Regions from separate parts of the Kluyvera georgiana genome, predicted to be linked through region 2. Evidence: predicted binding sites of a transcription regulator. Region 2 holds the regulator's gene; the other holds the start of a gene.
The links. The regulator sigma-54, encoded in region 2, starts transcription at its own class of promoters, with help from an activator protein. The targets are predictions, from matches to a motif close to GTTGGCACANNTTTCGCTNT.
Positions count from the first base shown of each region.

Region 1 (6,835 bases), 520 kb from region 2:
AATGCCGGTAAACGGCTCGTCCAGCATCACCAGCGGCGCGCGCTGAACCAGCACACGGGCGAACAACATGCGTTGAAACTGGCCGCCGGAGAGTGCTTCGATCGGCGTTCTCGCCATCTCCGTCAGCCCCACGCGCGCCAGCGCGGCCTGAATTCGCCGCCGCACGTCATTACGCAGGCCGCGCAGTAGCGAAATACGCGGCCACGCCCCCTGACTCACCACATCGAGCACCGTCAGCGGAAACTGCGACTCCAGCGCGTGGCGCTGCGCCAGCCAGCCGATCGTCGGGCGCGTCGGCGACCAGCGCAGCACGCCGCTCACCGGCGGAATAAATCCGGCCAGCGTTTTCAATAAGGTGGATTTGCCACAGCCATTCAGGCCGACGATGGCCGTCATGCTGCCTTTGTGAATCACGCCGCTCAGCGAGGGCGTGATCGCCACGCCTTCATAGCCTGCGACCAGGTTGTCCAGTTCAATCATGGCAGCGTGACCGCCCACCAGACCGCCAGCCAAAGCACAGCCAGCAGCGCGCAGGCCAACAACAGACGCGTCGCGCTGGACGCCATAAAAACAGGAGTCAACATCTTTGCCTCATTATATTATGTTATAACATAACAATAAGGGATGAAATCTAAGATGTAAACGGCGAGAAATGATGCAAAATGTAACAAGCCCCTCCCCGGACGGAGAGGGGCAAGAAAGGAAGATTACTGACCGCGGGCCTGAGACACCGCCAGCCCCAGCTGCCATACGGCCATCGCGTAGTGGGTGCTGTGGTTGTAACGGGTGATGGTGTAGAAGTTCGGCAACCCATACCAGTACTGATAGCCGGTGCCAATATCCAGGCGCAGCAGGCTGGCCTGCTGATGGTTACCCAGCGGCTGCATCGGGGTTAAGCCTGCCGCCGCCAGCTGCGACACGCTGTATTTAGTCTTGAAGCCGTTTTCCAGCCCCGGCGCCTGGCCCATCGCCTGCACCGCCACCGTGTCGCCCGTCACCCAGCCATGCTGTTTGAAGTAGTTCGCCACGCTGCCGATGGCATCTTCCGGATCCCACAGGTTGATGTGACCATCGCCGTTAAAGTCCACCGCGTACTGACGATAAGACGATGGCATGAACTGCCCATAGCCCATCGCCCCGGCGAACGACCCTTTCAGGTCCAGCGGATCGTCTTTTTCATCACGCGCCATTAGCAGGAAGGTTTCCAGTTCACCAGAGAAGTATTCGGCGCGACGCGGATAATTGAAGGAGAGCGTCGCCAGGGCATCGAGAATGCGGGTTTTCCCCATCACGCGGCCCCAGCGGGTTTCCACGCCGATAATCCCCACGATGATTTCCGGCGGTACGCCGTAAACCTGCTGCGCGCGCTGTAGCGCCCCCTGATACTGGTTCCAGAAGGCCACGCCGTTCTGCACGTTATCCGGGGTAATAAATTGTTTGCGATAGCGCAGCCACGCACCGTTCGGGCCGGTTGGCGGCAGGCCGGTCGGAGCCTGTCTGTCCATCAGGCGCAGCACGTAGTCCAGACGCTTGGCCTGCGAGAGAATTTCGTGCAGTTGCTGACGGTCAAATCCGTGCTTGCTCACCATCTTGTCGATGAACTGTTCTGCCGCCGGGTTATTGGCAAAATCACCGGTCGGGATCAACGCATTATGCTGGGGTTCAAGAAGAAAACCGCCGGAGGTGGTTGCCGGTGATTCAGCCGTTTTCGGCTTACTGCTACAGGCAGCGAGCAGGACACACAGGGGGAGTAAAGCCAGAACGCGACGCTTCAGCATGGGACTTCCGTTTAACAATATCAGCAAGAGTTAAATATGGTAAAGCATCCGCCTCGCTGCAAGGAAGCGCCTTCTGGTCCGGCGGGAAAAAAAATCACCGACTCCGAACAATCATGATGCAATCGATGATCTCAATGGGCGTAATGTTTTATCATCGCCGCGCAAAACTGGACCGTGTGACGCGCTAATTATCGGAGAAAGTCATGAGTGATTTTTTGTTAGACGCCGGGCGTAAGGCCCTGTTACTGGAATTACAGGAAGCCAGCCGCCTCCCCGACCGTCTTGACGAGACCTTTGTTCAGGCCGCCAAAGCCATTCTCGACTGCAAAGGCAAACTGATCGTATCCGGGATGGGCAAATCCGGCCATATCGGTAAAAAGCTGGCCGCCACCTTTGCCAGTACCGGCACTCCCGCCTTCTTTGTCCACCCGGCTGAAGCGCTGCACGGCGACCTGGGCATGGTTGAAAGCCGCGACGTGATGCTATTTATCTCCTATTCCGGCAGCGCCAAAGAGCTGGATTACCTCATCCCTCGTCTGCAGGAGAAATCGGTCGTGCTGCTGGCGATGACCGGCAAAGCGAATTCGCCGCTGGCGCTGGCAGCCGACGCGGTGCTGGATATCTCCGTTGAACGCGAAGCCTGCCCGATGCACCTGGCCCCCACCTCCAGCACCGTCAACACGCTGATGATGGGCGACGCGCTGGCCATCGCCGTTATGCAGGCGCGTGGCTTTAATGAAGAAGATTTTGCCCGTTCGCATCCGGCCGGGGCGCTCGGCGCGCGTCTGCTCAACCGCGTGCATCACCTGATGCGTAAAGACGCGGATATTCCACAGGTCAACGTGCACGCCAGCGTGATGGACGCCATGCTTGAGCTGAGCCGCACCGGGATGGGAATGGTGGCGGTTTGTGACGATGTGCTGCAGGTGCATGGCGTGTTTACCGACGGCGACCTGCGCCGCTGGCTGGTGAGCGGCGGATCGCTGGCCGACAGCGTCAACGAAGCAATGACCAAAGGCGGCGTGACGATTCACGATAAAGCGCGCGCCGTCGATGCGAAAGAAAAGCTGATGAAGCTGAAAATCAGCGCCGCGCCGGTAGTGGATGAAAGCCACCGTCTGGTCGGCGCGATTAATCTGCAAAACTTCTACCAGGCCGGGATACTCTAATCCTTGAGGCCCAGACGCTTCGCCAGCCGATGCAGGTTGGCGACGTCTGTCTCCAGCGCTCGCGCGCTCGCCGCCCAATTATTCTGATGTGTCTCCAGCGCCTGGCGAATCATCTGCCGCTGAAAATCCTCCGTTGCATCACGTAAGTTGTGCACGGCAGCCGCCACAGGCTTTGCCTCAACCACCGCCGCCGGTGCCCCTTCCTGAAAGGCAAAATGCTGCGCCTCCAGCACGACCTCGCCGCTGCTGCGGGTCGCCCGCGCCAGCACCACCGCACGATGGATCGCATGTTCCAGTTCGCGTACGTTGCCCGGCCAACCGTAGCTTTGCAGGTGCGTCCTAGCGCCGCTGCTCAACACCACGCGGGACAGGCCCAATCGCAGCCGACATTGCTCGCAAAAATAGCCCGCCAGCAGCACCACGTCATCACCCCGCTCGCGTAGCGGCGGCACCGAAAGCGGAAACACGCTCAGGCGGTGGAACAGGTCGGCGCGAAAGTTGCCCGCCAGCACCTCTTCACGCAGGTCGCGGTTGGTTGCCGCTAACACACGCACATCAACGCGCAGGCTACGATCGTCGCCAACGCGCTGAATATCGCCGTATTGCAGTACGCGCAGCAGCTTGGCCTGTAGCGCCAGCGACAGTTCGCCAATTTCATCTAAAAACAGCGTGCCGTTATCGGCCATCTCAAACTTGCCGCTGCGGTTGCTGATGGCCCCGGTAAACGCGCCCTTCACGTGGCCGAACAGCTCGCTTTCGGCCACGCTTTCCGGCAGCGCGGCACAGTTCAGGTAAACCAACGGGCTAACCGCGCGCGGCGAACCTTCATGAATCGCCTTCGCCACCAGCTCTTTCCCGGTACCCGTTTCACCGCTAATCAGCACGTTGAGGTCAGAGGCGGCGACAATCTCAATCTCTTTTTTCAGCTGCATCATGCCCGGCGACAGGCCGATCATCTGCGTCTCTTTAACCTGTTCAAAATCGCTCACCGAGCCGGGCAACATGTTCTGACTTTCAAGCTGCTCAATGAGCAGCGCGTTGTTAAGCGCCCCGGCGGCCAGCGCGGCAATCAGCCGCAGCTCTTCATCGCTGAATACGTCGAACTGATCCGGCGACATGCCGTCGAGGGTCAGCGCGCCAATCAGGTTCTGTCCGGCAAACAGCGGCAGCCCGATACACGCGTGCACTTTGAGGCGCTCCTGACCGGGAATCAGACCATCGTAGGGATCCGGCAAATCGCTGTCAGCGGGGAAGCGCACCACATCTCCCGCACGGGCGATAGCCTCCAGCCGCGGGTGCCCTTCCAGCGTAAAGCGGCGTCCCAGTACGTCCTTCGCCAGGCCATCGATCGCCAGCGGAATAAACTGCCGCGCGTCGTAGCGCAGCAAAGCTGAGGCATCGCATTCAAGCACCTGGCGCAGCGTAGTAATCAGGCGCTGGAAGCGGTCCTGATGGCCGACACCGCGCTGGAGTTCAATGGCGATGCCCGCCAGTACGTCAACAGAAAAGCTCATGGCAACCTCAAATAGTCATTTCGACAGTGCATGATGTCATATTGACAACCCCACGCATAGTCATTTTGACTAACAAAAAAGGAGGGTTATATTATTAACCAAACAAAATCAATGAATTAAAAAGTTGGCACGTGACCTGCAATAAGCAATACATCTTTTTTGAAAAACGCTGAATTAATTGAGGTTGCTATGTCTATTCTGGTTAAAAATAACATTCATTGGGTTGGCCAACGTGACTGGGAAGTGCGTGATTTCCACGGGACTGAATACAAAACCCTGCGCGGCAGCAGCTACAACAGCTACCTGATTCGCGAAGGCAAAAACGTTCTGATTGATACCGTTGACCATAAATTCAGTCGTGAATTCGTCCAGAACCTGCGCAGCGAAATCGACCTTGCCGATATCGACTACATCATCATTAACCACGCGGAAGAAGACCATGCCGGCGCGCTGACCGAGCTGATGACTCAGATTCCCGATACGCCAATTTACTGCACTGCCAACGCGATAGACTCCATCACCGGTCACCACCATCACCCGGAATGGAACTTCAACGTGGTGAAAACCGGTGATTCGCTGGATATCGGCAACGGCAAACAGCTGATCTTCGTAGAAACCCCGATGCTGCACTGGCCGGACAGCATGATGACCTACATGACCGGCGACGCGGTGCTGTTCAGTAACGACGCTTTCGGCCAGCACTACTGCGACGAACGCCTGTTCAACGACGAAGTCGACCAGACCGAACTGTTCGAACAGTGCCAGCGCTACTATGCCAACATTCTGACCCCGTTCAGCCGCCTGGTCACGCCGAAAATTACCGAAATCCTCGGCTTCAACCTGCCGGTCGATATGATTGCCACCTCTCACGGCGTGGTGTGGCGCGACAACCCGACGCAAATCGTTGAGCTGTACCTGAAATGGGCGGCGGATTATCAGGAAGATCGTATCACTATCTTCTACGATACCATGTCCAACAACACCCGCATGATGGCGGACGCCATTGCCCAGGGCATTAACGAAGTTGACCCGAACGTGGCGGTAAAAATCTTTAACGTCGCCCGCAGCGATAAAAACGAAATCCTGACCAATGTCTTCCGCTCGAAAGGCGTGCTGGTCGGCACCTCTACCATGAACAACGTGATGATGCCGAAAATCGCCGGACTGGTGGAAGAGATGACCGGCCTGCGCTTTCGCAACAAACGCGCCAGCGCCTTCGGTTCTCACGGCTGGAGCGGCGGTGCGGTTGATCGCCTGTCTACCCGCTTGCAGGATGCCGGTTTCGAAATGTCACTGAGCCTGAAAGCCAAATGGCGTCCGGATCTGGATGCACTGGAACTGTGCCGTCAGCATGGTCGTGAAATTGCCCGTCAGTGGTCGCTGGCACCGCTGCCGGAAATGAACACCGCGTCAGCCACAGCAAAAGAAGATTGCGCCTGTGCCGCCGCGGCAGCAGCCGACCTCGGCCCAAGCATGCAGTGCAGCGTGTGCCAGTGGATTTACGACCCAGCCAAAGGCGAACCTAACCAGGACGTCCAGCCGGGTACCCCGTGGACCGACGTGCCGGATAACTTCCTGTGCCCGGAATGCTCGTTAGGTAAAGACGTCTTCGACGTACTGGCAACGGAGGCAAAATGAATCATGGCATTGTGATCGTTGGGTCGGGCTTCGCGGCCCGCCAACTGGTGAAAAACATCCGTAAACAGGATGCGAGCGTCAAGCTGACGCTCATCGCCGCCGACAGCATCGATGAATACAACAAACCGGACTTAAGCCACGTAGTGAGCCGGGGGCAAACCGCCGCCGACCTCACCCTGCAAACCGCCGGCGAGTTTGCCGAACAGTACAACCTGAACCTGTTCCCGCAAACCTGGGTAACCCACATCGACGCTGAGGCGCACGTGGTCAAAAGTCAGAACCATGAATGGCGGTACGACAAACTGGTCCTGGCCACCGGCGCGGCGGCAATCGTTCCGCCTGTGCCGGGCAAAGAATTGATGTTGACCCTCAACAGCCAGCAGGAATTTGGCGCGGCACAAAGTACGCTGCGCGATGCCAAACGGGTGCTGATTATCGGCGGCGGGCTGATCGGCAGCGAGCTGGCGATGGACTTCTGCCGCGCCGGCAAAGCCGTCACCGTAGTCGACAATTCCGCCAGCGTACTGGCATCGCTGATGCCACCGGAAGTGAGCAGTCGTCTGCAGCATCGTCTGACCGACATGGGTATCCATCTGTTGCTGAAAACGCAGCTGCAATCGCTGGAACAAACCACCACCGGCATTCGCGCGAGTTTTGACCGCGACCGCCACGTTGAGGTTGATGCGGTAGTGGCCGCCACCGGCCTGCGTCCGGAAACGGCGCTGGCACGCATGGC
Region 1 covers NZ_CP158865.1:1,070,479-1,077,313, reverse strand. Annotated here, with positions in the region: gene ABTW00_RS05135 (metal ABC transporter ATP-binding protein) at 1-513, opposite strand, end outside; gene mltB (lytic murein transglycosylase B) at 708-1,778, opposite strand; gene gutQ (arabinose-5-phosphate isomerase GutQ) at 1,982-2,947, shown strand; gene norR (nitric oxide reductase transcriptional regulator NorR) at 2,944-4,461, opposite strand; gene norV (anaerobic nitric oxide reductase flavorubredoxin) at 4,651-6,099, shown strand; gene norW (NADH:flavorubredoxin reductase NorW) at 6,096-6,835, shown strand, end outside.
Region 1: the regulator sigma-54 is predicted to act here: its motif matches at 4,585-4,604, upstream of norV (anaerobic nitric oxide reductase flavorubredoxin).

Region 2 (6,835 bases):
CTCCCTTCATGGTCAGGTAGACGTCGCCGTCGGGACCGCCATCGGCTCTAACATCGTCAATATATTACTGATCCTCGGCCTGACCGCGCTGTTCCATCCATTTACCGTGCATTCTGATATCCTGCGCCGTGAAATACCGCTAATGTTGGTCGTTAGCCTGCTGGCCGGGTATGTGCTGTATGATGGCGAACTCTCTTTAATGGACGGCGTTTTCCTGATTATGCTGGCAGCACTGTGGCTGCTGTTTATCATTAAGATAGCGCGTCTGGCCGAGCGCCAGGGTAACGATAAATTCACCCAGGAGCAGTTGGCCGAGCTGCCGCGCGACGGTTCGCTGCCCGTCGCCTGCTTATGGCTCGGCGTAGCGCTGATTATTATGCCAATGGCGACCCGCATGGTGATTGATAACGCCACGGTGCTGGCAAACTATTTCGCCATGAGCGAGCTGACCATCGGCCTGACAATCATCGCCCTCGGCACCAGCCTGCCGGAGCTGGCAACCGCCATCGCTGGCGTGCGTAAAGGTGAAAATGATATTGCGGTCGGCAACATCATCGGCTCGAATTTCTTTAATATCGCTATCGTTCTGGGTATCCCTGCCCTTCTCGCGCCGGGGACATTTAACCCGCTCGCGTTTACCCGGGACTATGGCGTCATGGTATTGGTGAGCGTGGTCTTCGCCCTCCTGTGCTGGCGTCGTCGCCAGATAGGCCGTGGCGCAGGTTTACTGTTAATCGGCGGGTTTGTTGCGTGGCTGGCGCTGCTCTATTGGGCAACGCCGCTCTTCATCGAATAAATCGGGATAACACTATGTCGCAAATAGATTTGCAGCCAAATTTCGACTTCCAGCAGGCGGGAAGAGAAGTTCTGGAGGTTGAACGGGAAGGGCTGGAACAGCTCGATCAATACATCAATCAGGACTTCAGCGACGCCTGTGAGAAGATCTTCTACTGCGGCGGCAAAGTGGTCGTGATGGGGATGGGCAAGTCCGGGCATATCGGGCGCAAAATGGCCGCTACCTTTGCCAGTACCGGCACCTCTTCCTTCTTCGTCCATCCCGGCGAAGCGGCGCACGGCGATTTAGGCATGGTGACACCACAGGATGTGGTCATCGCGCTCTCTAACTCCGGCGAGTCGAACGAGATTCTGGCGCTGATCCCGGTGCTCAAGCGCCTGCGCGTGCCGCTGATCTGCATGACCAGCCGCCCGGACAGCAGCATGGGCCGTGCGGCAGATATTCATCTGTGCGTAAAAGTTCCGCGCGAGGCTTGCCCGCTCGGGCTGGCGCCGACCTCCAGCACCACCGCCGCGCTGGTGATGGGCGATGCGCTGGCCGTTGCGCTGCTGAAGGCCCGCGGCTTTACCGCTGAAGACTTTGCGCTGTCGCACCCCGGCGGCGCACTGGGCCGCAAGCTTCTGCTGCGCGTTAACGATATTATGCACACGGGCGATGAAATCCCTCACGTGAGCGAAGATGCCTCACTGCGGGATGCGCTGCTGGAAATTACCCGTAAAAATCTCGGAATGACGGCCATCTGCGATGACAATATGCAGATTAAGGGTATCTTCACGGATGGCGACCTACGACGCATCTTCGACAACGGCGCAGACCTACGTAGCCTTGGCATCGCCGATGTGATGACGCCGGGCGGTATCCGCATTCGTCCCGGTACGCTGGCGGTCGACGCGCTGAACCTGATGCAATCACGTCATATCACCTGCGTGCTGGTTGCCGATGGCGACCATCTGCTAGGTGTGATACATATGCACGACCTACTGCGCGCAGGCGTAGTGTAATCAAGGATATAAAGAATGAGTAACGCTGTCGCATCGGTCGCCACCTGTTACGGGCCGGTGAGTCCACAATTTATCGCGAAGGCGGAGAAAATCCGCCTGTTGATCCTCGACGTCGACGGGGTGCTGTCCGACGGCCTGATTTATATGGGCAACAACGGTGAAGAGCTGAAAGCCTTTAACGTGCGCGACGGCTACGGCGTGCGCTGCGCCCTCACCTCCGGCATCGAAGTGGCGATTATTACCGGGCGAAAAGCTAAACTGTTAGAAGACCGCTGCGCTACCCTGGGTATTACGCATCTCTACCAGGGTCAGTCTGATAAACTTATCGCCTATCGTGAACTGCTGGCGAAGCTGAGCCTACGGCCGGATGAAGTCGCCTACGTGGGCGATGACCTGATCGACTGGCCGGTGATGGCAGAGATCGGCCTGAGCGTCGCGGTGGCGGATGCGCACCCGCTGCTGCTGCCGCGCGCCGATTACGTCACGCGCATTGCGGGCGGACGCGGTGCGGTACGCGAAGTCTGTGACCTGCTGCTGCTGGCGCAAGGGAAGCTCGACGAAGCCAAAGGGCAATCCATATGAGTAAAACCAGACGTTGGGTTATCATTCTGCTATCGCTGGTTGCGCTTGTCCTCATCGGCCTGAATCTCGCCGACAAAGACGACAGCGGCCCGGTTGCAGTAAATACCGGCGATCCAACCTATAAAAGCGAACATACCGATACGGTGGTGTACAGCCCCGAAGGCGCGCTCAGCTATCGGTTAATTGCCGAGCACGTGGAGTATTTTTCCGATCAGGGTCTGTCGTGGTTTACTCACCCCGTGCTGACTACCTTTGACACCGCGAAGGTGCCAACCTGGTCGATTAAAGCCGATAAAGCGAAGCTGACCAACGACCGCATGCTGTATCTCTACGGGCACGTTGAAATCAACGCGCTGACAGAAGACGCACAACTGCGTAAGATTACGACGGATAATGCCCAGGTGAACCTGATTACTCAGGACGTTTCCTCTGACGATCTGGTGACGTTATACGGAACAACATTTAATTCCAGCGGCCTGAAAATGCGCGGCAATTTACGCAGCAAAAACGCCGAGCTGATTGAAAAGGTTAGAACTTCTTATGAAATCCAGAACAAACAAACTCAGCCTTAAGCTGGCGCTCGTCGCTTCTCTGCTGGCAGCCAGTCTGCCGGCAATGGCCCTGACCGGCGATACCAATCAGCCGATTCATATTGAATCCGATCAGCAGTCGCTGGATATGCAGGGCAACGTCGTGACCTTCACCGGTAACGTTGTCGTGACTCAGGGCAGTATCAAAATCAACGCCGACAAAGTGGTCGTCACCCGCCCGGCAAACCAGCAGGGTAAAGAAGTGATCGATGGCTACGGCAACCCGGCTACCTTCTACCAGATGCAGGACAACGGCAAGCCGGTGAAAGGTCGCGCATCGAAAATGCACTACGAATTAGCAAATGATTTCGTGGTACTGACCGGCAATGCCTACCTTGAGCAGTTAGACAGTAACATCAAGGGTGACAAGATTACCTATCTGGTGAAAGAGCAGAAAATGCAGGCGTTTAGCGACAAAGGCAAACGCGTCACTACCGTTCTGGTTCCGTCTCAGCTACAGGACAAATCCAAAGACCAGGCTCCGGCACAGAAGAAGAGTAACTAATCCGTTATGGCGACATTAACTGCAAAAAATCTGGCGAAGGCCTATAAAGGCAGACGCGTCGTGGAAGATGTCAGTCTGACCGTCAACTCCGGTGAGATTGTGGGCCTGCTTGGGCCGAACGGCGCGGGTAAAACGACCACCTTCTACATGGTCGTCGGTATCGTACCGCGCGATGCGGGCAACATCATCATTGATGATGAAGACATCAGCCTGCTGCCGCTGCACGCCCGTGCACGCCGCGGCATCGGCTATTTGCCGCAGGAAGCGTCGATTTTCCGTCGTCTGAGCGTTTACGATAATCTGATGGCGGTACTGCAGATCCGCGATGACCTCAGCAATGAACAGCGCGAAGACCGTGCCAAAGAGCTGATGGAAGAGTTCCACATCGAGCATCTGCGCGACAGCCTGGGCCAGGCGCTTTCCGGCGGTGAACGTCGCCGCGTCGAGATTGCCCGCGCGTTAGCGGCAAACCCGAAGTTTATCCTGCTGGATGAACCGTTTGCCGGTGTAGACCCCATCTCCGTTATCGACATCAAACGCATCATCGAACATCTGCGCGACAGCGGCCTTGGCGTACTGATTACCGACCACAACGTCCGTGAAACGCTGGCGGTGTGCGAACGCGCTTACATCGTCAGCCAGGGGCATCTGATTGCCCACGGAACACCTCAGGAGATCCTGGAAGACGAACATGTTAAACGCGTGTATCTTGGGGAAGACTTCAGACTCTGATAGGGTAGTGGTTATCGACGTTAGCGGGAGATATTCGTTCTGAACATGAAGCAAGGTTTGCAATTAAGGCTCAGCCAACAGCTTGCCATGACGCCCCAGTTGCAGCAGGCCATTCGTCTGTTGCAATTGTCTACGCTGGAACTTCAGCAGGAACTCCAGCAGGCGCTGGAGAGCAATCCCCTGCTCGAGCAAACCGATCTTCACGATGAAGTAGAGACTCAGGAAACCGTCGATAGCGAAACGCTGGACAGCGTCGATGCGCTGGAAAAACCGGACATGCCCGAAGAGCTGCCGCTTGACGCCAGCTGGGACGAAATCTACACCGCCGGTACACCTTCCGGTACTGGCGCTGACTATCAAGACGACGAACTACCGGTTTATCAGGGTGAAACCACTCAGTCACTTCAGGATTACCTGATGTGGCAGGTAGAGTTAACGCCGTTTACCGATACCGACCGGGCGATCGCCACGTCGATCGTCGACGCGGTGGATGACACCGGCTACCTCACCGTCACCGTCGAAGATATCCGCGAAAGCATCGGCGACGACGAGATTGGCCTGGACGAAGTGGAGGCGGTACTTAAGCGCATCCAGCGTTTCGATCCGGTCGGCGTGGCCGCCAAAGATCTCCGCGATTGCCTGCTGATCCAGCTGTCACAATTTTCACCAGACACGCCGCGCCTCGATGAAGCGCGACTGATTATCAGCGATCATCTCGATCTGCTCGCTAACCACGATTTCCGCTCGCTGATGCGGGTCACCCGTCTGAAAGAAGATGTACTGAAAGAAGCTGTCGATCTGATCCAGTCACTGGATCCACGCCCGGGCCAATCGATCCAGACCGGCGAACCGGAGTATGTGATTCCGGACGTACTGGTGCGCAAGGTCAACGATCGCTGGGTGGTAGAGCTGAACGCCGACAGTATTCCGCGCCTACAGATAAACCAGCACTACGCGGGGATGTGTAATAACGCCCGCAACGACGCCGACAGCCAGTTTATTCGTAGCAACCTGCAGGAAGCCAAATGGCTGATCAAGAGCCTTGAAAGCCGCAACGATACGCTGCTGCGCGTCAGCCGCTGCATCGTCGAGCAACAGCAGGCCTTTTTCGACCTTGGCGAAGAGTACATGAAACCGATGGTGCTGGCCGACATCGCCCAAACCGTCGAGATGCACGAGTCCACGATTTCGCGTGTTACCACGCAGAAGTATTTGCATAGCCCACGGGGCATTTTCGAGCTTAAATATTTCTTCTCCAGCCACGTCAGCACCGAGGGCGGCGGCGAAGCCTCGTCCACGGCCATTCGGGCGCTGGTTAAGAAATTGATTGCCGCGGAGAATCCCGCGAAACCACTGAGCGACAGTAAACTGACCACCATGCTCTCTGAACAGGGTATCATGGTGGCAAGGCGTACCGTTGCAAAGTACCGAGAGTCTTTATCCATTCCGCCGTCTAACCAGCGTAAACAGCTGGTCTGACACAACTGATAAGGAAGACACTATGCAGCTCAACATCACTGGACACAACGTCGAGATCACCGAGCCGATGCGCGAATTCGTTAATGCGAAGTTCAGCAAGCTGGAGCAGTATTTCGAGAGGATCAATCAGGTCCATATTGTGTTAAAGGTGGAGAAACTGACGCACATCTCGGATGCGACATTGCACGTGAACGGCGGTGAACTTCATGCCAGCGCGGAAGGGCAGGATATGTATGCCGCCATCGACGGTTTGATCGATAAACTGGCGAGACAGTTAACCAAGCACAAAGATAAACTAAAACAACATTGATTGTCCGAGCGATCGCCCGATATGCCCGCATATCGGGCGATGCTTAGGTGAAATTATGACAAATAACGATTCGGCTCTACAACTGAGCAATGTCCTTAACCAGGAATGTACCCGCAGTGCTGTGCACTGTCAGAGTAAAAAACGTGCGCTGGAAATCATCAGCGAGCTGGCGGCGAAACAGCTTAGCCTGCCGCCGCAGGTGGTGTTCGAAGCCATTCTGACCCGTGAAAAAATGGGCAGTACCGGCATCGGCAACGGCATCGCCATTCCTCACGGCAAGCTCGAAGAAGATACGCTGCGTGCGGTAGGGGTGTTCGTGCAACTGGAAACGCCGATCGCCTTCGACGCCATCGACAACCAGCCGGTCGATTTACTCTTTGCGCTTCTGGTTCCAGCCGACCAGACCAAAACCCATCTGCATACGCTTTCCCTGGTGGCGAAACGTCTGGCAGATAAAACGATTTGCCGCCGCCTGCGCGCCGCGCAGAGCGACGAAGAGCTGTATCAAATCATCACCGATACGGAAACCCACGATGATGCGTAATGGACATCACATCGTACTGAGGAGAAACGGTACATGGTACTGATGATCGTCAGCGGCCGCTCTGGCTCGGGAAAATCAGTGGCCCTGAGGGCGCTGGAAGATATGGGCTTCTACTGCGTTGATAACCTGCCGGTGGTACTGCTGCCGGAGCTGGCAAAGACGCTGGCCGACCGCGAAATCTCGGCTGCCGTGAGCATCGACGTACGTAACATGCCTGAAACTCCGGAAATCTTCGAACGGGCAATGGAAAACCTGCCGGAGAACTTTTCCCCACAGCTGCTGTTCCTCGACGCCGA
Region 2 covers NZ_CP158865.1:546,533-553,367, reverse strand. Annotated here, with positions in the region: gene ABTW00_RS02680 (calcium/sodium antiporter) at 1-796, shown strand, start outside; gene kdsD (arabinose-5-phosphate isomerase KdsD) at 811-1,797, shown strand; gene kdsC (3-deoxy-manno-octulosonate-8-phosphatase KdsC) at 1,813-2,379, shown strand; gene lptC (LPS export ABC transporter periplasmic protein LptC) at 2,376-2,951, shown strand; gene lptA (lipopolysaccharide ABC transporter substrate-binding protein LptA) at 2,920-3,474, shown strand; gene lptB (LPS export ABC transporter ATP-binding protein) at 3,481-4,206, shown strand; gene rpoN (RNA polymerase factor sigma-54) at 4,252-5,685, shown strand; gene hpf (ribosome hibernation promoting factor) at 5,708-5,995, shown strand; gene ptsN (PTS IIA-like nitrogen regulatory protein PtsN) at 6,051-6,539, shown strand; gene rapZ (RNase adapter RapZ) at 6,573-6,835, shown strand, end outside.